3 regions of the Vibrio sp. BS-M-Sm-2 genome follow, and region 1 is predicted to be linked to each of the others. Evidence: predicted binding sites of a transcription regulator. Region 1 holds the regulator's gene; each other region holds the start of a gene.
The links. The regulator CRP, encoded in region 1, controls carbon source genes, mostly activating them, when cyclic AMP is high. The targets are predictions, from matches to a motif close to TGTGANNNNNNTCACA.
Positions count from the first base shown of each region.

Region 1 (7,704 bases):
TATCTCATATAAGAGAAAGCCTTGCGCTTATGCCGAGAATCAACCAAGCTCAAATAAAAACGTGGGCGTTTCGTTACAAGCTCAACACGTTATCAAAGCCCATAAAAGAAGCATGGATCGTTTTTATGACAATATTTACCGCAGCCGCTGGTCTCTCTAATCCGCACTTACAAACCTTAGTGCCACGGTTTATTAGAAAACAGGCGCTGTTTCATCCTCACTGGCAAACCTTAGAAACTCCCGATGGTGACTTTCTTGATCTTGCTTGGAGCGAATCACCAGACGGTGACAACCCAAGCAATGATGCTCGAAGTAACAAGCCGATATTCGTTCTATTCCATGGCTTAGAGGGAAGCTTTGAGAGCCCATACGCCAATGGACTGATGAATGCATTTGCTAAAGATGGTTGGTTATCGGTAATGATGCACTTCAGAGGCTGCAGCGGAAAACCCAATCGCCTGGCTCGCGCTTACCATTCAGGTGAGGTCGAAGATGCGCGCTTTTTCCTAAGACACCTGCACGCTCAGTTTCCGAATAACCCAAAGGTGGCGGTTGGCATCTCCTTGGGCGGAAACATGTTGGCGAACTATTTGGCGGAATACGCAGATGACCCACTGTTGTCCGCAGCAACGATAGTCTCTGCACCTTTTGATTTGGCCTGTTGTTCAAGTCGCATAGAGCGCGGCTTCTCGAAGTTCTATAAGAAGTACCTGCTTAACTCACTCAAATCGAATGCCTTGAAAAAGGTGAAGCTGTTACAAGAGAAACTCGGCATCACGGCTGAATCCATCAAGAAGATCGACAAGCTGTATGAGTTTGATGAACGGGTTACTGCGCCCCTGCACGGATTCAAAAACGCGCAAGACTACTACGCACAGTGCTCAGCTCTTCCTAAGCTCAATAAGATAAAGCTACCGACTCAGATCATCCATGCTAAAGACGATCCTTTCATGACCGATGATGTGATTCCTAAGTTCGTTCTGCCGGATAACATCGATTATCGCTTGTTTCAGAAAGGCGGCCATGTTGGGTTCATCACAGGTAGCACACTCAAACCACGATTCTGGTTAGAAGAAGCCTTACCTGCGTATTATGAAAGTATCCAAGGTTCAGTATAACGACGAAGCCTTGCTAAATATAAACGCGAAACCTTGATAAGATAGCGCAGCCCCAAACTGGGGTTGTACTAAAAACACCACTAAACACACTCATCAACATATCAATGAACATAAAAGAGAGAAGTATTTATGATCATCCCATGGCAAGACATCGCGCCAGAGACACTAGAAAACCTCATTAGAGAATTCGTGCTGCGTGAAGGCACAGACTATGGCGACGTTGAGATCTCACTGCAAAACAAGATTGATCAGGTGAAACATCAATTAGCTTCTGGTGACGTGAGCATCGTGTTTTCCGAACTGCACGAGACCGTTGATATCCAGGTGACAAAACGCTTCTAGGCTGCGCTTAGAAAGGAGCCGTGTTATAGTGGAAAACGATTGCTAACAAGTAAGTTACTCAAACGACAAGGGTTGTCATGTCCGCTAAACATCCAATTATTGCGGTGACGGGTTCATCTGGAGCCGGCACCACCACTACCTCAGAAGCCTTCCGCAAAATGTTCAATATGATGGACGTGAAGGCTGCTTGGGTTGAAGGGGATAGTTTCCATCGCTTCACTCGACCAGAAATGGATGTCGAGATCCGAAAAGCGCGCGAACAAGGTAAGCACATCAGCTACTTTGGTCCACAAGCCAACGACTTTGGTGCGCTAGAAGAATTCTTCCGTAAATACGGTAACGAAGGTACAGGTAAGGTACGTAGCTACCTACACACCTTCGATGAAGCCGTGCCTTACAATCAAATGCCGGGCACCTTTACACCATGGCAAGAGATCCCTGAAAATTCCGACGTGATGTTTTACGAAGGCCTGCACGGCGGTGTGGTTGATGGTGACATTAACGTTTCTCAACACGTCGATTTGCTGATCGGCATGGTGCCAATTGTAAACCTAGAATGGATCCAAAAATTCGTTCGTGATACCCGCGATCGTGGCCACTCACGCGAAGCAGTAATGGACTCCATTGTTCGTTCAATGGATGATTACCTTAACTACATTACCCCGCAATTTTCGCGTACTCACATCAACTTTCAGCGTGTTCCAACCGTAGATACATCGAACCCACTTAACGCCAAAGGGATTCCAAGTTTAGACGAAAGCTTCGTTGTTATACGTTTGCGTGGCATCAAAAACGTCGATTTCCCCTACCTTCTGGCTATGATTGATGGTTCGTTTATGTCTCGTCATAACACGCTAGTGGTGCCAGGAGGCAAGATGAGTTTTGCTATGGAACTCATTGTGAGGCCAATCCTACAACAGCTCATCGAAACTGGAAAAATAGGTTAACAAAACGGCGTTCTGGTTGATTACTTTTCATACCGTGATCATGTGCACAATTTTGCGTAAAAAATCGTAGCTTGGTCACGATTAAAATCAAGAAATAGTACCTGAAAAAGGATACTATTCTTAAACGAAACACAAGATAGCTTGCAGCACTCAACGAGTGCTCTTATCCTACAAGTCAATCCAGGCTTAGCTAAAATACGGAAAGCAGCAAGCATACCCTGCAGAGGAAGTGAGATATTATGGTTCTAGGTAAACCTCAAACCGATCCAACATTAGAGTGGTTCCTTTCACACTGTCATATTCATAAGTACCCTTCAAAAAGTACTTTGATTCATGCTGGTGAAAAGGCAGAAACCTTGTACTACATCGTTAAAGGTTCTGTGGCAGTTCTTATCAAAGACGAAGAAGGTAAGGAAATGATTCTTTCTTACCTAAACCAAGGCGACTTCATCGGTGAGCTTGGCTTGTTCGAAGAAGACCAAGAGCGTACTGCTTGGGTTCGTGCTAAATCTCCTTGTGAAGTAGCTGAGATTTCTTTCAAGAAATTCCGTCAACTTATCCAAGTGAACCCAGATATCCTAATGCGCCTTTCAGCGCAAATGGCAAACCGTCTACAAGTAACTAGCCAAAAGGTTGGTGACTTAGCGTTCCTTGACGTAACAGGTCGTATCGCTCAAACGCTACTAAACCTAGCGAAACAGCCAGATGCAATGACTCACCCTGACGGCATGCAAATCAAGATCACTCGTCAAGAGATTGGCCAGATCGTTGGTTGTTCTCGTGAGACAGTTGGTCGTATCTTGAAGATGCTTGAAGAGCAGAACCTAATTTCTGCACACGGTAAAACTATCGTGGTATACGGTACTCGTTAATCTCGATTAACTGAGCCAAAAATTTGAAAGCCACCAAATGCGAATTTGGTGGCTTTTTTGTTTTCTAAAGATCTAGAGAGCAGATGCGAATGGGACACTTACAACTTCCAAACACAAACACTCTCGAAGCGAAGCGTACCCGCATCTCTAGGGCAAAGCCCGTGCTCGTATCTTTCTTTAACCGTTGGTGCTTTCGAAGATCTTATCCGCCGATGCAGCGACAAAACCGGTATAAAGCTCACCATTCGCCATTGCATAACGCTTAGCAAACTCATAGAAGCCACCAGGAATCATCTCATTGCCTTCAATAAATGCCACTGGGACTTTGTCTGCCATGGTGGATGATTGCTCTAATAATACCTCTGGAGAGCCTTTCACCTCACCGCCTGATGCGTTAATCGTAAAGCCAGCATCATTCAGGTAATCATTCACTGCTTGTACTTCATCGAACTTGTTCAGTTGATTGACACTTACCGTGAAGTGGTTAGCACCGTAACCGTGAGCCGCTAACCAAGAGGCGTATTCGCTCTCTTTTGCTAGTACTTGGAAATCAGCGAAGCTCAAATCCCATTGGCGACCGCCAAACAAGAATTCATGACCTTGCAGCTTGCTAGCATCGACTTGCTCAACTAACTTAGCAACGATCTGTTGTAGCTCACTTGAGCACTCTTCTACCTTCAACTCACTGATGAACACTTTTGGTTGTTTTGGGTCTGGGTGTTCGTAATGCTTCGCGACTAGCTTCTTGCTCTCAAACAGGTAGTCTCCACACGCCTTGTAACCCAGTTCAAGGAAAGGTTTAGCTAGTGTTTCAATACCGAGAGGGGCAACATTAAAAGTACGCAGTGCAATATGGTCGTTGATCAGCGCTTCATCTTCTTTCAGCAAGTGATGCACTTTCTCAGCCGATGGACACAGCCTGTGAATGTAATCGTCCCATAGTGATTTAAAGAGTAGATCGGGCGTCATGGTGACTCCTTGTCAGAGGTTCTAGCAAGCTAGTAATTTGGATTAGAAAGGGAGAGGCTGGACACAGAGTCAGCAGCCATCAGCCTGTGACATATTTGTTCTATTATTATCTACCGCCCAATCTAGGTGTCGGACGTGATGGAAAAGGAAGCGATAACACCACTTCCTTATTTCAAACTTAACGAATGAGCCTAGTACTCATAAGCCTAAGTCAAAAAGTCTTTAGCTTATAAACCTATGACTCATCAATCTATTGTTTAGAAACTAAAGCTCAATGCCCGGGCTAAACGTAGCTGGCAGTTGAGTTTCACCACCTTCCATTGAAGCCATTGGGTAAGCACAATAGTCCGCCGCATAGTAAGCACTTGGACGTAGGTTGCCAGAAGCACCCGGGCCACCAAATGGTGCATCACCACTTGCGCCTGTGAGTTGGCGATTACGGTTAACAATACCCGCGCGGATATGGTCTACGAAGTATTCCCATTCAGAATCGTCTGTAGATACTAAGCCAGCAGACAAACCAAAGCGTGTGTCGTTAGCTAACTCAACCGCTTGCTCTAGCGATTGGTAACGAACCACTTGTAGTAATGGGCCGAAGTACTCTTCATCAGGCAGTTCAGCAATGTTGGTTACATCGATAATACCCGGAGTAACAAATGCCGCTTCACCCGCTTTTGCTTCAACCAGACTCACACCGCCTAACGATTGCAGATTCGCTTGCGCGTCCAGAATGAACTTAGCGGCAGCTTCAGATATTTGTGGCCCCATGAAGGGTGCAGGCTCAGCGAATGGCTGATCAACACGAACCTTCAAGGTCGCAGCAACGAGCTTATCCAGCAGTTGATCGCCCTTCTCTCCAACAGGAACATACAAGCGACGTGCACATGTACAACGTTGACCCGCACTGATGAAAGCCGATTGAATAATGGTATAAACCGTCGCGTCAGCATCACCAAACTGGTCACTGATTACCATAGGGTTGTTACCGCCCATCTCTAGCGCCAGCATCTTGCCCGGTTGGCCCGCGAATTGACGATGTAGGATATGACCGGTATTTGCACTACCTGTGAACAGCACGCCATCAAGACCTTTAGCATCTGCTAGTGCGATACCTGTCTCTTTAGCGCCTTGTACTAGATTGATTACGCCAGCAGGAAGACCCGCTTCTTGCCATAGCTTCATTGCAAACTCACCCGTCCAAGGTGTCTGCTCTGAAGGCTTAAATACCACGGTATTACCCGATAGCAGAGCTGGAACAATATGACCGTTAGGTAGGTGACCTGGGAAGTTGTAAGGACCAAATACCGCCATCACGCCTAGTGGACGATGACGAAGTACAATCTGGTTGCCAGCTGCTTCACGTGAAGCTTCACCGGTACGCTCATGGTAAGCACGAATGGAAATAGCAATCTTACCCGCCATCGCTCCCGCTTCAGTACGAGTTTCCCAGATCGGTTTACCCGTCTCTTTTGCGATGATTTGCGCAATTTCTTCGCTGTTCTCTTTTACCTTCTCAGCAAAGTTCAACACGATCGCTTCACGCTCTGCAAAGCTCAGTTTTTTCCAAACCAAGAAGGCTTCACGAGCTGCTGCCACTGCAGATTCAACCTGTGCTGGCGTTGCGCTATCACCCTGCCACACTACTTCATTATTGTATGGGCTTACTGATGTCATGGCGTCACCTTGACCTGCCACCCACTGTCCTGCTATCCACTGAGTCATACTTCTATCCTTAAAATCTTCGACAGATAATCGCTGCTCTTACTGAGCCAACATGCGAACGAATTCGCCTTCTTTTACTTCAAGAGCGCTTGCTACTTCAGATGATAAAATCACTGTGTCGCTTGCTTGGTCATACGCGCCTTTCGCGGCTACTGCGCGGAAGTTCTCAAATGATGTATTCCCAATTAGGAAGTCTTTAGAGCTTGAGTGCTCTGCAATTTTCACCTGAGCTCTAATCGCATGACGCACAGATTCGATGTTTCTTAAATCACACTCAACCGTTGGGCCTGCATCAAAGATATCGACATAGCCACGGTTGGTGAAACCTTCACGTTCCAACAACTTAAGTGCAGGGCGCGTATTGTCATGAACCTCTCCGATCACCGCCTGAGCTTCTTTGCTCAGTAGGTTCACATAGATAGGTAGCTTCGGCATAAGATCAGCAATGAAGCCTTTCTTACCAATACCGGTTAGATAATCAGCAAGTGTGAAATCAATCGAGAAGAAGTGTTCTTGCAGCCATTGCCAGAAAGGAGAATTACCTTCGGCATCCGATACCCCCCGCATCTCAGCAAAAATTGTTTTCGAGAAACGCTCTGGGTGTTCAGCCATCAGTAGGAATCGGCACTTCGACATCAAACGACCGTTCAAACCACCACGGAAGTCAGGGCGCAAGAATAACGTGCAAATTTCACTGCATCCGGTGTAGTTATTACCAAAAGTCAGTAGCTTAACCACGTTATTAACGCCAAGCTTTTGCGATGAATGAACCACCTTGCTGATGTGATAAGAGTAAAACGGTACATCCCAGCCAATCGAGGCTTCGATACCCGTGGTACCTGCAACTTCACCCGTTTCGGTATCAAAGCCAACCATTAGGTAGCCTTCATCACCGGGTTCAGTCACGTCTGGTTTAGCAAAGCTGTATTCAGAGTGAGTAATACGGTTAGTTAACAGTTCTTCGTTAACAGGAAGAGATGTGAATCCGTGACCAGATTCAACCGCGCAAGTATGCAGCGCATCGTAATCAGATAATTTTATTGGGCGAACAACTAGCATCAATATTCCCTCCAGATGCAAAATAGGCCCAAAACCAGAAGCTTGGGCCTTTAGCAGAACGTCATGGGATCGCTCTATTGGCGATCATTCCTATGACGCCGCTCAGGCTAAACTAGCGTAGCGATTGCTTTGTCTAGTTTTGATAGGCCTTCTTCAATTTCTTGTGTAGTAATGACCAGTGATGGCGTGAAACGAACCACGTTTGCACCAGCAACCAGTACCATCAAGCCTTGTTCGCCTGCTGCTACTAATACGTCACGTGCACGGCCTTGCCACTCTTCGTTAAGCGCAGCACCTAGTAGTAGGCCTTTGCCACGAACTTCACTGAAGATTTGGTACTTGTCGTTAATCTTAGCAAGACCATCACGGAACAATGCTTCGCGCTCTTTCACGCCAGCTAATGTTTCAGGTTGGCTAACCACATCAACAACCGCTTCTGCAACAGCACACGCCAGTGGGTTACCACCGTAAGTAGAGCCATGCGTACCGACTTTTAGATGTGTCGCTAATTCAGTCGTCGTGAGCATTGCACCAATAGGAAAACCACCACCCAGTGATTTAGCAGTGCTCAAGATGTCTGGTGTTACACCTAGACCTTGGTAAGCATAAAAGTTACCAGTACGGCCGTTACCGGTTTGTACTTCATCAAAGATAAGTAGTGCATTGTGTTTGTCA
Region 1 is NZ_CP167894.1:2,235,339-2,243,042, reverse strand. Features, by position in the region: gene AB8613_RS10165 (hydrolase) at 126-1,118, shown strand; gene AB8613_RS10160 (YheU family protein) at 1,248-1,460, shown strand; gene AB8613_RS10155 (phosphoribulokinase) at 1,538-2,407, shown strand; gene crp (cAMP-activated global transcriptional regulator CRP) at 2,647-3,279, shown strand; gene AB8613_RS10145 (DUF1338 domain-containing protein) at 3,457-4,248, opposite strand; gene astD (succinylglutamate-semialdehyde dehydrogenase) at 4,513-5,970, opposite strand; gene astA (arginine N-succinyltransferase) at 6,010-7,029, opposite strand; gene AB8613_RS10130 (aspartate aminotransferase family protein) at 7,137-7,704, opposite strand, start outside.

Region 2 (7,704 bases), on a different replicon from region 1:
TTGGTCAAAACGCACGGCATTTTGGTTATATAGGTCAAGTAGACGACCCGGTGTCGCCACCAACACATCACTACCTTTACGCAGTTTTTGCATCTGAGGGTTAATCTTCACACCACCAAACACAACCGTAGAGGTAAGCGGTAAGTTAATACCGTACTTCACTACGCTGCCATTTACTTGCGCAGCAAGCTCACGAGTTGGCGTTAACACCAGCGCACGTACTTGGTTCTGACGTACGCGAGGGCCTTTTGACAACATTTCAAGAATAGGTAGCGTGAAGCCTGCAGTTTTACCTGTACCTGTTTGAGCAGCGGCCATCACATCTTTGCCCGTTAGGACAGCTGGCACGGCTTTCTCTTGTATTGGTGATGGCTTATCGTAACCTTGTGCTTCAATAGCTTTAAGGATCGGTTCAGAAAGGCCAAGGGAGGTAAAACTCATAGATTATTTTCTCAGTTGAATAACATTTAGTATGAGCAACACGTTAAAAAATGCGTTGCTTCAGCTTTTGCTCATCAAATACATTGATACGGAGCAAAGCGCGGTATTCTGAGGCTTTTCCCCACATTCAGCAACTAAATTCTAATCGCAGCTCAAATTCAACCTAGATAACTTGACGCTTCTGTTCGTACATTTTTTCATCAGCCGCTTTCAAGAGCGCATCGACATCATTGTAGTTGTTATTATGAATAACCCAACCAACACTAATTCGAAGATAAATAGAGTGCGCCTCGTAAACAACTGGTGCCGCGCACATCGCCTTTCGTAGTTTAGTCACGATCGACGATACGTGCTGATCATCAATGATGCGTGGCAATAAAACTAAGAACTCATCACCGCCTATCCTTGCGACGATATCTGAAACTCGTAGTTCACTCCTAATTCGGTTTGCACACTCGATCAATACCTGATCGCCAGCTGCATGACCATAAGTGTCATTGATCGCTTTAAACCCATCGAGGTCGATATTTACAACGGCAAACGTTCTCGCTCGCTGTTTTTGAGTAGTTTTAAAGGCCTGCTTGAGGCTATACATAAAGTATCGACGATTCGGTAACATCGTTAGCTCATCATGCATTGAGCGGCTATCTGCAATACGGTACAGGCGATAAATCGTAAAGAAGGCAAACGCCAACACTAGCATTATGGAATAACCCACTAGCCTTACCGCTTGGATTCGGTACCAAGGTTCATCCATCAATACATATTCGTTACCAGAAAGAGCAAGGTACCAACCACCATATGGGAAACTTACCTGTTCGGTGGCAAACGCATTATCGAACACATCCTGAGTACCATAAAAGACAGCGCCATCTTTACCTGAACTGTTTTTACCACGTATCGCAAGTTGATACTTGTTCTCGATCTTCCCGATTCCGACATCTTCAAACAGCTCGTCTAAGCCAATAGCAGCGCTAGATACACCCCAGTAATCTTGATTGAAAGGCGGATCTCGGAAGATCGGAGTACGTGTAATAAGGGCTTGCCCTCCTTGAAACAGCTCAAAGGGACCCGCAATAAACGTATTGCCAAGATTACGAGCTATCTCTACAGACTCCCATTGGTTTGGGTGATCGCGATAATTAATACCTAGAACCTGCTCATTACCTTCCAGAGGGTAAACAAAATTTAGAATGTCGTCTTTGGCGAGTGCGATAAGTCGAATATGGAAGCCATCTTGAATGATATTCTCAGCAATCTTGTCCCAGTTTTTCACTTCACTATCAGGGTTAATGGTCACTAAAGTCGAGAAATTATTGAGGATATACATATCCGACACGATCGCGACTTCAATCCGAGAACGAATAATGGATAGTTGCTTTTTTGCCTCTGAATACGATTCGTTTTTAAGAAAAATTAATTGCTTGGCGTGAAAAAACTCAATCGCGCCAACTATCGCAAGGAAAAAAAGAACAGATACTATTTTGGCAGACCACTGCTTGCTAGAACCACTTGGCATTTACGAACCTCTAACACTTTTGTTCTATATACTGCCTGATAACGGCTCATTTCTGGCTTATTGCTCCAGTATGCCGCTAAGTCATTAAAAATCTATACTAACGTCTACTATCTATCAAATATTGTGCCATTCATCACTTCAGGTCTGTTAACTATACTAATTACTTAATCAAAAAGGGTTAGTAAACCTTATAAAGCTTACATTGTATTGACTCAAACCTTACATTAAAGGATTCATCGATGTTATTTTACATAGACTATTAATCAGCTTGGTACCTCACGACATGAAGCTAAAAACGATTACACTGTGCACATTACTATCGGCCTCAATTACGGTCGCTGTTCACGCACAAGAGAACGCTCTGGCGACAAATGTATCGAGTATTCAATCCCAAGCCGATTCGCTCAATTCTCAAGAACAATCTTTCAAGCAATCTGCTGACCTCATTCGCGCTACCTACGAAAGCCAACTTTACACCCTGCCTGCATTCAAAGAGGGTCACTACGGACTACGCATGTATCGCCAGACATTAGATGATAAGTATTCTGCTGCGGTATGGAGTGACATGGCACGAGTGGCAAGCAAGCTCAACACCCTGTCGAATGACGTTCAAACCATGGAACAAATCGTGCTCTACTCAGAAAAGCGCGTTGCATCTTATGTTGGCGATAGCGATGAACGCAGTGTTCGACGCTACAACATCACCAAGCACATGCCAGAATACCTTTACCTAGGCGTTGACCTTCTTGGTTCTATGGCTCGTGCCAATGAATACGGTTTAGAACACAAGAACGATGCCAAACTACGTGAAATCATTCGTCGCTATGACTTCTCACGATACGTTACCAATGAAGACATGGTGAAAGCGTGGGCAGCTCAATTAGCCAATCAAGTCTACTGGCTACGCCAGCTAGGTGAACAAGATGTGGTTGATGAGTTCGTCGACACCTTCAAAAAAGCGTACCCAGACGATAAAGACAAGAAGCTCTCTAGCCAACAATACGGCAATAAGATCTATGGTATGACACACGTGATCTTTGGTGATTCGGAATATTATCAACACCAAGTAAGCGAACAAGATCATCAATGGATCTACGATTACTTCAGAGAAAACATCGATACAATATTGCTTCGTGCGAAAGAAGATGTCATTGCCGAGGTTGGCTTAACTTTCCTGTTGGCAGGCCTTGAAGATGATCCAGTTGTAGAGAAGACTCGACTTGCTATCCAATCCTCGATTGATAAGAAGCGCGGTATGATCCCTTCAATCACCGGTGATTTTGACCTTGAATACGGAGAGCACCGTAACGTATTGGCAATCATGTTGCTTGACTGGCAACAAGTGAATGAAGCACCAACCTTCAAAGGGAACCCAAAGATATTTAAAACGATTCCTTACGGGCTCGTTGAGAATAAATAGAACACTTAAGCCAGACGACAAAAACCAAAAAGCCGCACACCTTTAAGGCGTGCGGCTTTTTAATACCTGAAAAATATCAATAGCGCGTACAAAGCATAAAGCTAAAACGCTCAGACAGCCTTGTTCATCACTATAGTGAAATCACCTTCGGTGTAACCCTCAATCAAAGAGACATCGTCACACAGCGTTTTACAAAAGCGATAAACACCTTGAGGATGATAGCTCATCAAGGTATTGCGCGAAGGGTACTGGCTAGAGTCGAGAAGATTAAATATGACGGTTTGATTCGCTAGGTCAAACATCCGAGTAATCATATTCGTCAGGTAATCAGAATCTCGAGAAATGTAATTCAATGAGCCGCTAGCAATAACCACGTCATGGGTTTCAAGAGGCATCTTGCTCATATCACCCGCAATAAATTGGCAGCGAGCTTCTGTGTACTTTTGCTTGGCCTTTTTGAGGAAGCCTGCGTGTTGGTCAACACCGGTGTAAGATTGAATGCGGTAGATGCTGTCGAGCAGCTCGAACAATTCCCCATAGCCACACCCTAAGTCCAAAACACTCTTATTTTCGAAATCAGCCGAACGAGCAATCACTTCGAAGCGACACAACTGACTCTCTTCATTGGTCCAACCTAAAGACTTTGCCTTATCCCCTTTCCAACGCTTGGTTTGCTTTCGGTGATACCAATACACCTTAAAACGATCACGCCAATGCATTACATACTACTCAATCATATGATCAAATCAGCTAGACTTTAGAGTCGTTCGAAAACAGACCACCGATCTTGTATCCAATCGCATAACACACCACAGCGGCAGTCACAAACACCAGTGCCGAGAAGAAGTACGCGACCGATGCTGCTACTCCAGTACCCCACACGACGCTAAACACCAAACCGAGATAAGCCTCTTGTGGCCACTGATAGATAGGAAACTGAGATCCACCAGCAATAAAATAAACCATCGTAAACAAGCCAATGAAAGTAGCAATAAGACCGATGATAACGCGCATATTCATGGAAAAACCTTTGATTTATTGGACTTGGTTGCCTTTGTTCTGAATCACAACCTAGTGTTCTTAATCGCAACCCGATGATATACAAGTATATCGGATAAAAGAGGTTGCCTCTATTACTCTTCCGAGTGAGCGTTACCCACCGTATAACCAATGACGTAATGGCCAGACTTAACGATCAGGCACAAAAAAGCGGACACCCTTCTCACGTTGAATCCGTAAGAAAAGTGTCCGCTTTAACTGAATCTAGCTTAAAGCAGGATGAAGATACCCGCTAAACATGCGCTCATTAGGTTTGCTAGCGTACCAGCTGCTACTGCTTTCAAACCTAGGTTAGCAACTTCAGCACGACGCTCTGGCGCCATCACACCGATAGAACCCAGTTGAATCGCGATAGAGCCGATGTTAGCAAAACCACATAGAGCAAATGTCACAATCACTTGGCTGTGTTCAGATAGCAGTGCTTTGTTCTCAACGAAATCGATGAAAGCAACAAACTCGTTCATTACGATCTTCTGACCGATGTAAGAACCCGCCATCAATACTTCATCACTCGGGATACCAATCAGCCACGCTAGTGGTGAGAACAGGTAACCAAAGATAGCTTGCAGCGTAATACCCGCAAAACCGAACGTCTCACCTAGGCTTTCTAGGCCTGTGTTGACCATCGCAATCACACTCACGAATGCAATCAACATAGTACCAACAGCCACTGCGACTTTCATACCGTTCATCGCGCCGCTTGCCAATGCATCAATCACGTTGCTTTGGTCTGCTTTATCTAGTTCAATGTGGTCGTAGTCACTCGGTGTGCTGCGTTCAGGAACAATGATCTTCGCCATTAACAAGCTGCCCGGAGCTGCCATGAAGCTTGCGGCAATAAGGTATTTAAGTTCAACACCTAAACCAGCATAACCACCAAGTACACTACCGGCTACCGACGCCATACCACCTGCCATGACAGCAAACAGTTCAGAACGAGTCATAGACTTTAAAAAAGGACGAATAAGAAGAGGAGACTCACCCTGAGAAAGGAAGATATTACCTGTCGCAACCAGAGATTCAGCTTTACTTGTACCCAGCAGTTTTTGCACCGCTCCGCCCAGGATTTGAATCACTTTCTGCATGATACCTAAGTAATAAAGCGCAGAGATCAAAGCACTGAAGAAGATAATGATTGGAAGTACGCGAACCGCGAAAATGAAGCCTTCAGTAGCAAGGTCACCGAAAAGGAAAGCAATACCAGCATCTGCAAAACCAAGCAGGCTAGAAACGCCGTTACTCAGGCTTGTTAACGCCAACTGTCCCCATGGGAAATACAACACTAGAGCAGCAAAGCCAATTTGAAGTAGTAGAGCACGAGAGACCGTTTTCCAGTTAATCGAAGAACGACTTTCAGATAGCAGGTACGCGCAAGCAATCAGTGCAATAACACCGACAAAACCAAATAGAATATTCATAATGTGTCCTAGTAATCCTTATAGAGTGAACATGAGCCAAGCAAATGACATCAAAGGAACAGGACAAAGAACCGCAAGCAAAACGCTACGCGATGAAGGAGCTAACAGAGTTAGCGACTGTAACAACGAGTTGTTCATGTAAAAAATCACCTTATACAAGCAGTGGAACGTAGCTGGTCCGGTCCGTGGGGTCATTCACATATCCATGTGACGGCTTGTATTGGCTAAGCACCGGCTTAAAACCGGAAGAGAAGTATAAACAGTTAAGTGAGACTTTCATCACATTTTTTTAACGCAAACGATCGCGCGGTCAAGGATTAAACAAAATGTATTGTTTGTCGTCGTTTTCGAGCTTCAAAACTGTAGACAATTTGTAGGGAGTTGAATTTGTAATGTTGAGTCTTTAAGTGTGTGAGCGTAATCACTCGGTTAATTCTGTGTGATTCTTACTACTTTTCTGTGCTCTGCCTCATTTCCCGAGACTTCAAGATTCATCTTAAGTTTAGATGCGTATATACTTTGTATGATCTCATCAAATAATTATCTATAAAATACCAATAGAGCTGATTAGATATAACAGCCATCGAGACTAAGAGAGGAAACACGTGAAGAAAATGGAAGCTCCGCACGATATGAGCAATGGAGCTAGATTCAAAACAAATAGACACGGCTATGTGACAGTAGTTGAATATTATAATACCTATACTGTTATTGTCGCGTTTGAAAACACCGGAAATATCCGTGCTATCAGTGCGGCGAAATTACGTACAGGCCAACTAACCGATCGCTCTGTCGCACCTGAATCAATTATGATTGGAGAAAAGGTTGAATCTGTTAAACACGGAATATTAACCATTACTCAAGTTGAATCTGAAAATATTGTTGTACTGACCAATGCAAATAATGAAGAAATTAGAATGTTATTGCCTGCAGTACAGAAAATGAAAGATAAAACTGAAGAAGTCGACAGTGAAAATATTGCCTCCCCAAAACCAACCTCGCTTAGCCAGTTGACGAAAAGAAATAAAAAAACCAAAGACGTTAATAGCATGCTTAAGAAAATGCTTACTGACTACGGTCGATACGATTAATTCTCTATTTTCTACAATAAAGCCTCTATAGATTTATAGTCTGATATAAAAACTAATTAAGCCTGCCTTTCTCAATAAAATACGTTGCATATTCGAGTAAAAAGTTAAATTTGATCAAAGTCTCACTCTGGATCTTTACTACAAATTAACGAGATCTCCATCACAATCTCATTTTATCTTTGTGATGGAGATCTTATTGAAATCTGAATATTTCCATTACTATGCTCTCACACAATAAGAGAACGAAGTTTCTCAACCCCAAAAATCCAATTGAGACAAATATTATGAAAAAGATTCTTGTAGTTTGCGGTAACGGCCTTGGTACTTCTCTAATGATGGAAATGGCAGTGAAAGAAGTCGCTAAGAAAATTGGTTTTGAAGCAGAAGTTGATCACGAAGATCTATCATCTGCAGCATCAAGCAATGCGGATATTTGGGTTGCAGCAACAGATGTTGCCAACCAACTAAAAGATGCTGGTAAAGAGAACATCATCAGCCTGAAAAATATTTTTGACAAAGCATCAATTGAAGAACAACTAAAAACTTTCATGTAAGGTCAAAATTATGCAAAACTTTTTCGAGTTCATGCTCGGCTTATTAAAAGAGCCGGCAATCATGGTAGGTTTAATAGCTTTTATTGGCCTTGTTGCACAGAAAGCTGATATTTCTACCATTCTGAAAGGCACAATTAAAACCGTAATGGGTTTCCTAATTTTAGGTTTCGGTGCAGGTGCTCTTGTTGGCGCACTAAATAAT
Region 2 is NZ_CP167895.1:95,513-103,216, forward strand. Features, by position in the region: gene AB8613_RS16545 (DEAD/DEAH box helicase) at 1-441, opposite strand, end outside; gene AB8613_RS16550 (diguanylate cyclase domain-containing protein) at 605-1,960, opposite strand; gene AB8613_RS16555 (DUF3541 domain-containing protein) at 2,244-3,380, shown strand; gene AB8613_RS16560 (class I SAM-dependent methyltransferase) at 3,491-4,099, opposite strand; gene AB8613_RS16565 (hypothetical protein) at 4,131-4,400, opposite strand; gene AB8613_RS16570 (NupC/NupG family nucleoside CNT transporter) at 4,649-5,857, opposite strand; gene AB8613_RS16575 (hypothetical protein) at 6,472-6,948, shown strand; gene AB8613_RS16580 (PTS sugar transporter subunit IIB) at 7,233-7,502, shown strand; gene AB8613_RS16585 (PTS ascorbate transporter subunit IIC) at 7,513-7,704, shown strand, end outside.
Region 2: a site for CRP is predicted at 6,126-6,141, ahead of AB8613_RS16570 (NupC/NupG family nucleoside CNT transporter). Genes of this name have one in related genera too.

Region 3 (7,704 bases), on a different replicon from region 1:
GAGAATTTCGGGAAGAAAAAGGTCGGTATCTAGTCGGCTTTGACGCTTGTAGGCTTCTTTGATGTATTTCAAACCTTTTTGGTAATCCATCAGGTTCCAACAGCACCTTGCCATTAACATCAATGACTGGATAGCCCCCTCTTCAAACAGAACTTGCTCTGATCTGACTAGGCACTGTTGAGCAACCTCTAGGATCACTGAGGGCTCAGAGTCGGCACGAGTTTTGAGTTGTTCTAGTTCTGTTTCAAGAAGGTACTGATTTTTGTCCAAGACTTAGATCCATAATTATCGAACATATTGATAACACAATCATTATAAGAGTGTGATTTGAGATAAGCACCAATTATCTTTCCCAGAGCGTCAAAGGAACATCGATCTTTTCCAATTATGGGTGTTACCTCATGTTGTCGCTTTAAAATCAACGAGTTCCCGAATAATTATCTAGATGTCCGTTTTTATGAAAGTAGTTGCTTTAGGGTCAATGGCTGCTCTGCTACACCTAAGCGCTGCGCTGCTGTGAGCCCTTGCTTATCTTGGTAGCACAGATTGTGCCAAGCTCTAAATATGTCGAGTAATGGAAGAATGCCCCCAGGACGAAGCTTACGTCTAGGTTCATTAATGAAGCTATCAAATAGCAGCTGAAAGCGTTGTTGATAGAACTTAGTTTGCTGAATAGAAGCCGTGTTAAACCACTGTTTTGGTTCTGGATTGTTACCTGTTAGGTAGCAAATACCTTTTTGATTATCACCTTGATTCGCGATAGCCCAACGATCGCGCCACCAACTCATGTGAACGATGTCGATCTTTTCGAAACTTTGATCGTCTTGCCAGCCTGAATCTTCCTCTACGTACATAAGGTCAATGTTTTGACTCTGGATGCGCGGCAAACATACGCTTAAAGCGGCAGATCTTAGTAATGGATCTTGTGGCATATAGATGGCGACATGTTTGTCTTCATTACACATATCAAGCACATGTAGGAAGTGAGCATATGAGGTATAAGGCGGCCGAATTAGTGCGCCTTTCGAAGGGTAGCTAAATGTAGTGAGGTTGCCCATAGGGTCCTCAACATTACCTCTTGCTAGAATTACTTGGTATTGCTGTTCAATGCGTTCTTTTAGCTTGTCAGAGGGCTGAGGTAGTTCGAGATTAGCTTCTGAAGAGTGTTCTTTGGATACAAAGCGCGCAACATCATCATAAGGATTATGGTCCACATTTCCTGACGGTTCTTCATTTTGAGAGTAGTTAACGTGTTGGCAAAGGATATAACCAGAATGCGCCTCACCCGTCGCTATCCAAACCACACCGTTGTTGCTTTGTGGTTGTAGACGTTGGTAGTGAGAAGCGAATTCGTAATCTTTCGCATGGTTAACCCATCGAGCATCGATCATCGCTAATTTACGACGGCAACGGCTGGCGATATGGTCAACATGATCATAGAAAGTCTTTGGGTTGATCTCTAATTTTCTACAGATTTCACGCACGGAATAACCCATGAACAATAGACCCATGAGGTTCTCTTGAAACTGAAGTTTTTTATTGGATCCAGACCATTTATCAACGAAGGTTGATTGGCAATCTTTGCATCTGTAGCGCTGCCTGTCGCCACTGTAGCCGAAGGCATGATAAAGATGTTTGTGTGTATGAACCGATAAGCCGAAGTTATCGCAATCATCATTACGACAAGCTGGGAGCCCATCGCTGTGAAGTTGTCTTAGGCGATGAAGTTCGCTTAACACTTCACGGTTGTTAAGTAAGGGGGAAAGCTCCACATTCACGACAAACCATCGCTGGACGCTTAGGGTTAGCGTGTTGCAAAACATACCGTTTTGCATCGCTCAAGCCAAAGTTGTCACACGCCAATGTTTTACAAAAGTTGAGTTGCAAACCATCCGCATCTTTTGGCAGCTTATCGTTAGACACGATCTCCCCCTCGGGATTATTTGAGCAGCCAAGTGAGCTTGGCTGCGGGGTAACGCTTTTCAATGTATCTTTTATCAAATCGTTAGATGTTGATTGCAGTCTCTAGAGCAACTTTCATCATGTCGTTGAAAGATTTTTGACGCTCTTCTGAGCTCAGTTTCTCACCACGGATGATGTGGTCAGATACTGTTAGGATAGTCAGTGCTTTAGCACCAAGGTCCGCAGCAACACCGTAGATACCTGCAGCTTCCATATCAACACCAAGGATGCCTAGCTTTTCCATTTTTTCGAAAAGGTCAGCTTCTGGAGTGTAGAAAAGGTCTGCAGAGAATACGTTACCAACTTTAACTGGAACTTCTTGTGCACGTGCTTGGTTTACCGCTTCTTCTAGAAGACCGAAATCAGCGATAGCCGCGAAGTCGTGGTTGTTGAAACGAATGCGGTTTACTTTTGAGTCAGTAGATGCACCCATACCGATAACAACGTCCATTAGTTTAACGTCGTCACGTACTGCGCCACAGCTACCTACACGAATAACGTTCTTTACACCGTACTCAGCGATTAGCTCGTGTACGTAGATGCAGCATGATGGGATACCCATACCGTGGCCCATTACAGAAACTTTCTTACCTTTGTAAGTGCCTGTGTAGCCAAACATGTTGCGAACGTCACAAACTTGCTTCACGTCATCAAGGAATGTTTCTGCAATGTATTTTGCGCGAAGCGGGTCGCCCGGCATTAGTACTGTTTCTGCGAAATCACCAGCTTGAGCGTTAATATGAGGTGTAGCCATGGTCGTTCTCCAAAGTTTAAACGGTAATTATAGGAACAGGATTTAATCAATTACCGATTCTGTTGAATTGAATTCGTTTTGTTGAGGCAATATTAGCGAGTTAAAACGAGGCTCCATGAGACTTTAGTCACAAAATAGGTTTGCCATTATAGTTTTATTAATATTGATAACCAAATATGTTGAAAGCGTAAAGGCAATCGATTTTGCGTGTCCATATAGATATGCAACAGTACTAAAAGGTACTTTTAATTGTGTAAACCAACGTGAGTTTAGCTACAACTAACCGTTGTAGAGACGTTTGAACAGCGATAATCTAAACTTTGATAAAAAGACAAACCAAGGATTTGTATGTCGTATTGCGCTAACTCGACGCCTTTGCACTCGATGAAAACACAATTACGTAAAGTAGCGTTGCTTGCAGCGAAAGTAACTTTGATTGCCGGTGGGATGGTGTCGTCGTGGGTCTCTGCGGCAACTTTTGAGCTCCCTCCTGCAGAAAGCCGCATTGTGGGTAGAATACAGCAGCATGAAGTAGCATCAGGTGAAACGTTAGCTATTATTGCTAAACAATACGATATTGGCTTTCTCTCTTTAATGGCGGCAAACAAAGGGGTAGACCCTTTTCTACCTCCGGAAGGATATATACTAAGTATTCCTAGCCGTTTGATCCTGCCAGATACCCCACGAAAAGGTATTGTTATTAATCTTGCGGAGTTAAGGTTGTATTACTTTGATCCCGAGAAAAATCAGGTGCATGTGTTCCCTGTCGGTATCGGACGAGTCGGACGTGATACGCCGGAAATGATCACCAAGATAAGCCAAAAAAGACCAAATCCGACTTGGACGCCCCCGAAGTCGATCCGCAAAGAGTATTTAGAGAAGGGAATTGAGTTGCCTAAGGTCGTTCCTGCAGGGCCTGAAAATCCACTTGGTGAGTATGCTCTAAGGCTTGCTTATGGCGCAGGCGACTATTTGATACACGGTACCAATAAAGATTTTGGAATAGGCTTACGCGTAAGCTCTGGGTGTATTCGCATGGAGCCTAAAGATATTGAGTGGCTTTTTGAGCAAGTGAGCCGTGGCGAGCAGGTCACTATTATTAATGAGCCGATCAAGGTGTCATTAGAGCCAGATAGAAGCGTGTTTGTTGAAGCGCATGAACCATTGACGCGAAGCGATGGCTCTAAGAAATCCTTACAAATACCTGTCGAGTTAGAATGGTGGCTTGAAGATGCTGACTTGCCTAACTCAAAAGCCAAAGCGGTTATCTTTGCTCAAAATGGCGTGCCAGTTGAAATTGCTCCGCCAATGATTTCTAACTAAATAAGCTATTTATAAATTTAGAATAGTGTGAGCACCCAGGGTTGTTCTTCCCATTCATCTGTTGAACTTTGGTTTATTGACCTTGAAAACAAAACACCACCTCTGTGAAGAGGTGGTGTTATCAATTTACTGCAATGTATATACGTCTTTTGAAATCTACAGCTTAATTGCGCTTATAGTTAAATTACTTAGTGTAAGACTCTGCAATATTGTCGATGCGGTCGTTAGCACGATCTGCTTCTTCTTTTGCTGCCATAGCGGCTTCAGATGCTTCTTGAGCCTTCATTTCTGCTGCTGCTTTGTCACTCTTAAGCGCTTCAACTTCGCTTGTAAGTTGAGCAACTTGGTTAGTTAGTTGATCCATTTCTGACACTGCAGCTTCTTCTGGCTCTGAAGAACAACCGGCTAAAATGAAAACTGAGGCCGCAGCTGCGATTAACGTCTTATTCATAAGAACTCCTTGCTTATTTATCATCAAAAGATGCGCTATACATTCTTTATCATATAGTCGCTTCATTAATGATTGTAGCGACTAATTTTTTAAGCGCAAAAACAATAACCAAAGAAATTGCTAAATTTTTGAGGTAATTAGCTGAGCATCACGTTCTGTCTCATTTATGAGATGTGAAATTTGGATGCGGCTTTGATGTGGTTTTAGGTAGATGCTCCTTTACTCGCAATGCATACAATATTCTAGCTGAAGATAGATTAAGGGATAAATTTACTGTGATCTCTATCCTTATAAAGTACTTTCGCGGTATCATGTCACGTTAAATTAATTTTATTCAATACCATCATGACTGGAGAGTCCTTTGCACTTTAAAGATTTAGGCTTAGATAACCGCTTACTGAAGAACTTAAAACATTACGACTTCAAGAAGGCGACAGAGATCCAATCAAAAGCGATCCCTGTTGCTATTGCTGGTAAGGATCTATTGGCTTCATCAAAAACGGGATCAGGAAAAACATTGGCGTTTGTGTTGCCGATGATACATAAAGCATTAAAAACAAAAGCGTTTTCTGCTAAAGATCCTCGTGGTGTAATTTTGGCTCCTACTCGTGAGCTAGCAAAGCAAGTTTACGGTGAACTACGTAGTATGCTTGGTGGCCTGTCTTACGAAGCGGCGCTTATCTTGGGTGGTGAAAACTTTAACGACCAAGTTAAAGCACTGCGTAAGTACCCTCGTTTTATCGTAGCGACTCCAGGCCGTCTTGCTGATCACCTAGAGCACCGCTCTTTGTTCTTAGATGGTGTTGAAACGCTGATCCTTGATGAAGCGGACCGCATGCTTGATCTTGGCTTTGCTCCAGAACTGCGTCGTATTGCAAACGCGGCTAAGCACCGTCGTCGTCAGACTCTAATGTTTTCTGCAACCCTGGATCACGCCGAAGTGAATGGTATTGCAAATGAAATGCTAGACGCACCTAAGCGCATTTCGGTGGGTGTTTCTAACGAGCAGCACCTTGATATCACACAGAAATTCTACCTTTGTGATCACTTAGATCACAAAGAAGCGATTTTAGACCGCGTTCTGGAAGAAGCTGAATACCGTCAGGTAATGATCTTCACAGCAACTCGTGCTGATACTGATCGTCTAACCGACAAGCTTAACGAGAAGAAGCTTAAAGCAGTTGCACTGAGCGGTAACTTAAACCAAACGCAGCGTAATGCGATCATGAGTCAGTTTGAGCGTGCGGTTTACAAGATTCTAGTAACAACAGATGTTGCTTCACGTGGTATCGATATTCCAAACGTAAGCCACGTAATCAACTTTGATATGCCGAAGCACACCGAAGAGTACGTTCACCGTGTTGGTCGTACTGGCCGTGCAGGTAACAAAGGCGATGCTATTTCTTTAGTTGGTCCAAAAGATTGGGATAGCTTCAAGCGTGTTGAGCTTTACCTTCAACAAGATCTTACTTTCTCTGTTCTTGAAGGCCTTAAAGGTAAGTTCAAAGGCATTAAGCCTCGTAAACCTACGTTTGCTAAAGGCGGCCCTGCGAAGAAGAAGGCTCACACTCAAGCGAAGAAAACGCCGAAGAAACCAGTCAAGCGTGATAAGAGCTTCCACCAGAATGTGGCCGTGGGTGATACCGTGTTTATCCCTAAGAAGAAAGTCGCACCAAAAGTGGACGACGAGTAATCAACTCGCGTGACCTAAAAGCTTGGCTTTGAAAGGTTGATGCAACTAAAAACCGCCGATGATGGCGGTTTTTTTGTATCTGTACTTTGTCTATTTCTCGTCTCTCTTTATCTTGCCCTATGCTCTTTTAACTTCTGAAAAGCTTGAAAGGACTCTTATCTTTGCATCTATTCAAAGTCGAAGGTCGAAAATGAAGACATGAGAATATTATCCGCTAGATATTTATGGATTGCGGTAGTTGGGTGCGTCACCCCCCAAAACACATAGCGGTCTGAGCCATAGGTCGCGCAATCATTAGTCAAATTGTGGCGATATAAGTAATCGGAAGCTGAATGGCGTTGAATATCTAAACATGCATCCGTAGCGTTCTGAAATCCATGCTGCTGCGGGTTTTCAGTAATGTGGTTAAACAGATCATGAGCATTGAAAAGTACGACATTGACCCCCCTAGTTTGGTAATACTCAGCTTGCTCTTTGATGAAGAGGTTAAACTCAATTATTTTGCTATGAACAATAGAAATCTCGTCTTCTGTTGAGTATTTAAATTGTGGAGCTTTTGTGGCGTCAGGGAGGGTGAAGAGCAAAATGTTTTGAGCCCCACTTCCTATTAAACGAATTAGAGCGCTGCTGAAATCAGCTTTTACATCAGCTACCGACCGTTCGTAATTCATAAAGTCGTTAAGGCCGAACTCTAAAGTAAATAATGAGTTTTCTGGACGGTAATTCTTTGCGGCTTCCATGTATTTCAGGTACGACGTGACTTGGTCATAAACACCTTTGAGGACTCCATACTGATTTGTGCCAGCAGCCCCACCAACTGCCCAGTTATACAGAGGTATGTTTTTTTCTCTAGCCAGGTACTCAGTCCAGACTAAGCCATTTGAGAAGTGACCTAAGAACCATGAGTTAGCATTGGGAAGAACCCATTGCGAACCGTTGAATAAGTTTCCAGTATCAGAAAGGCTATCCCCAAATGTGATGATTCGATTAATTTTATTATCTTGGAGTTCTTCGTCATTAGTCCATATCGAGTGGTTGTAGGAGAACCGACTGTCTGCTGCAAAATAAGTGATGTCGGCGGCATCATGCTGGATGTCTAGTGTCTCTTCGCAACGTTGTTCTATTTCTGATTGTGGTGTTCCACTAAAGAACATGTTTTTATACGATGAGGGCGACCACCAATATCCATCGATAGTGTAGTAATTGCCATCTTCGTTTCTTGCCCATTTCCAATCAGTTGCAACTGAGTCATTCGATATGTCGGTTCGGTACCAGCATCTGATATATGATCGTGTATCAAGCATCTGCCCTTGTGCTACTTCGTCAGGAATTGTTGCATCTAGAGGCATTGATGTATCTGCGATAGCTGATGCAATTAGAGGCATTGTCAACGTAAATACCAAGATCATTTTCTTCATTTTAGAGTACTCATTTAGCAAAGTAAGTAAGGTTAATTACTTTATTATTAATAATAAGAATAAATATCATTTAGATAATGTATTGAATATTACTCATTGTTGC
Region 3 is NZ_CP167895.1:824,494-832,197, forward strand. Features, by position in the region: gene AB8613_RS19725 (hypothetical protein) at 1-270, opposite strand, end outside; partial or broken gene AB8613_RS19730 (lactate dehydrogenase) at 456-1,986, opposite strand; gene deoD (purine-nucleoside phosphorylase) at 2,006-2,716, opposite strand; gene AB8613_RS19740 (L,D-transpeptidase family protein) at 3,065-4,039, shown strand; gene AB8613_RS19745 (Lpp/OprI family alanine-zipper lipoprotein) at 4,224-4,490, opposite strand; gene AB8613_RS19750 (DEAD/DEAH box helicase) at 4,852-6,183, shown strand; gene AB8613_RS19755 (SGNH/GDSL hydrolase family protein) at 6,351-7,601, opposite strand.
Region 3: a site for CRP is predicted at 2,833-2,848, ahead of deoD (purine-nucleoside phosphorylase). Genes of this name have one in related genera too.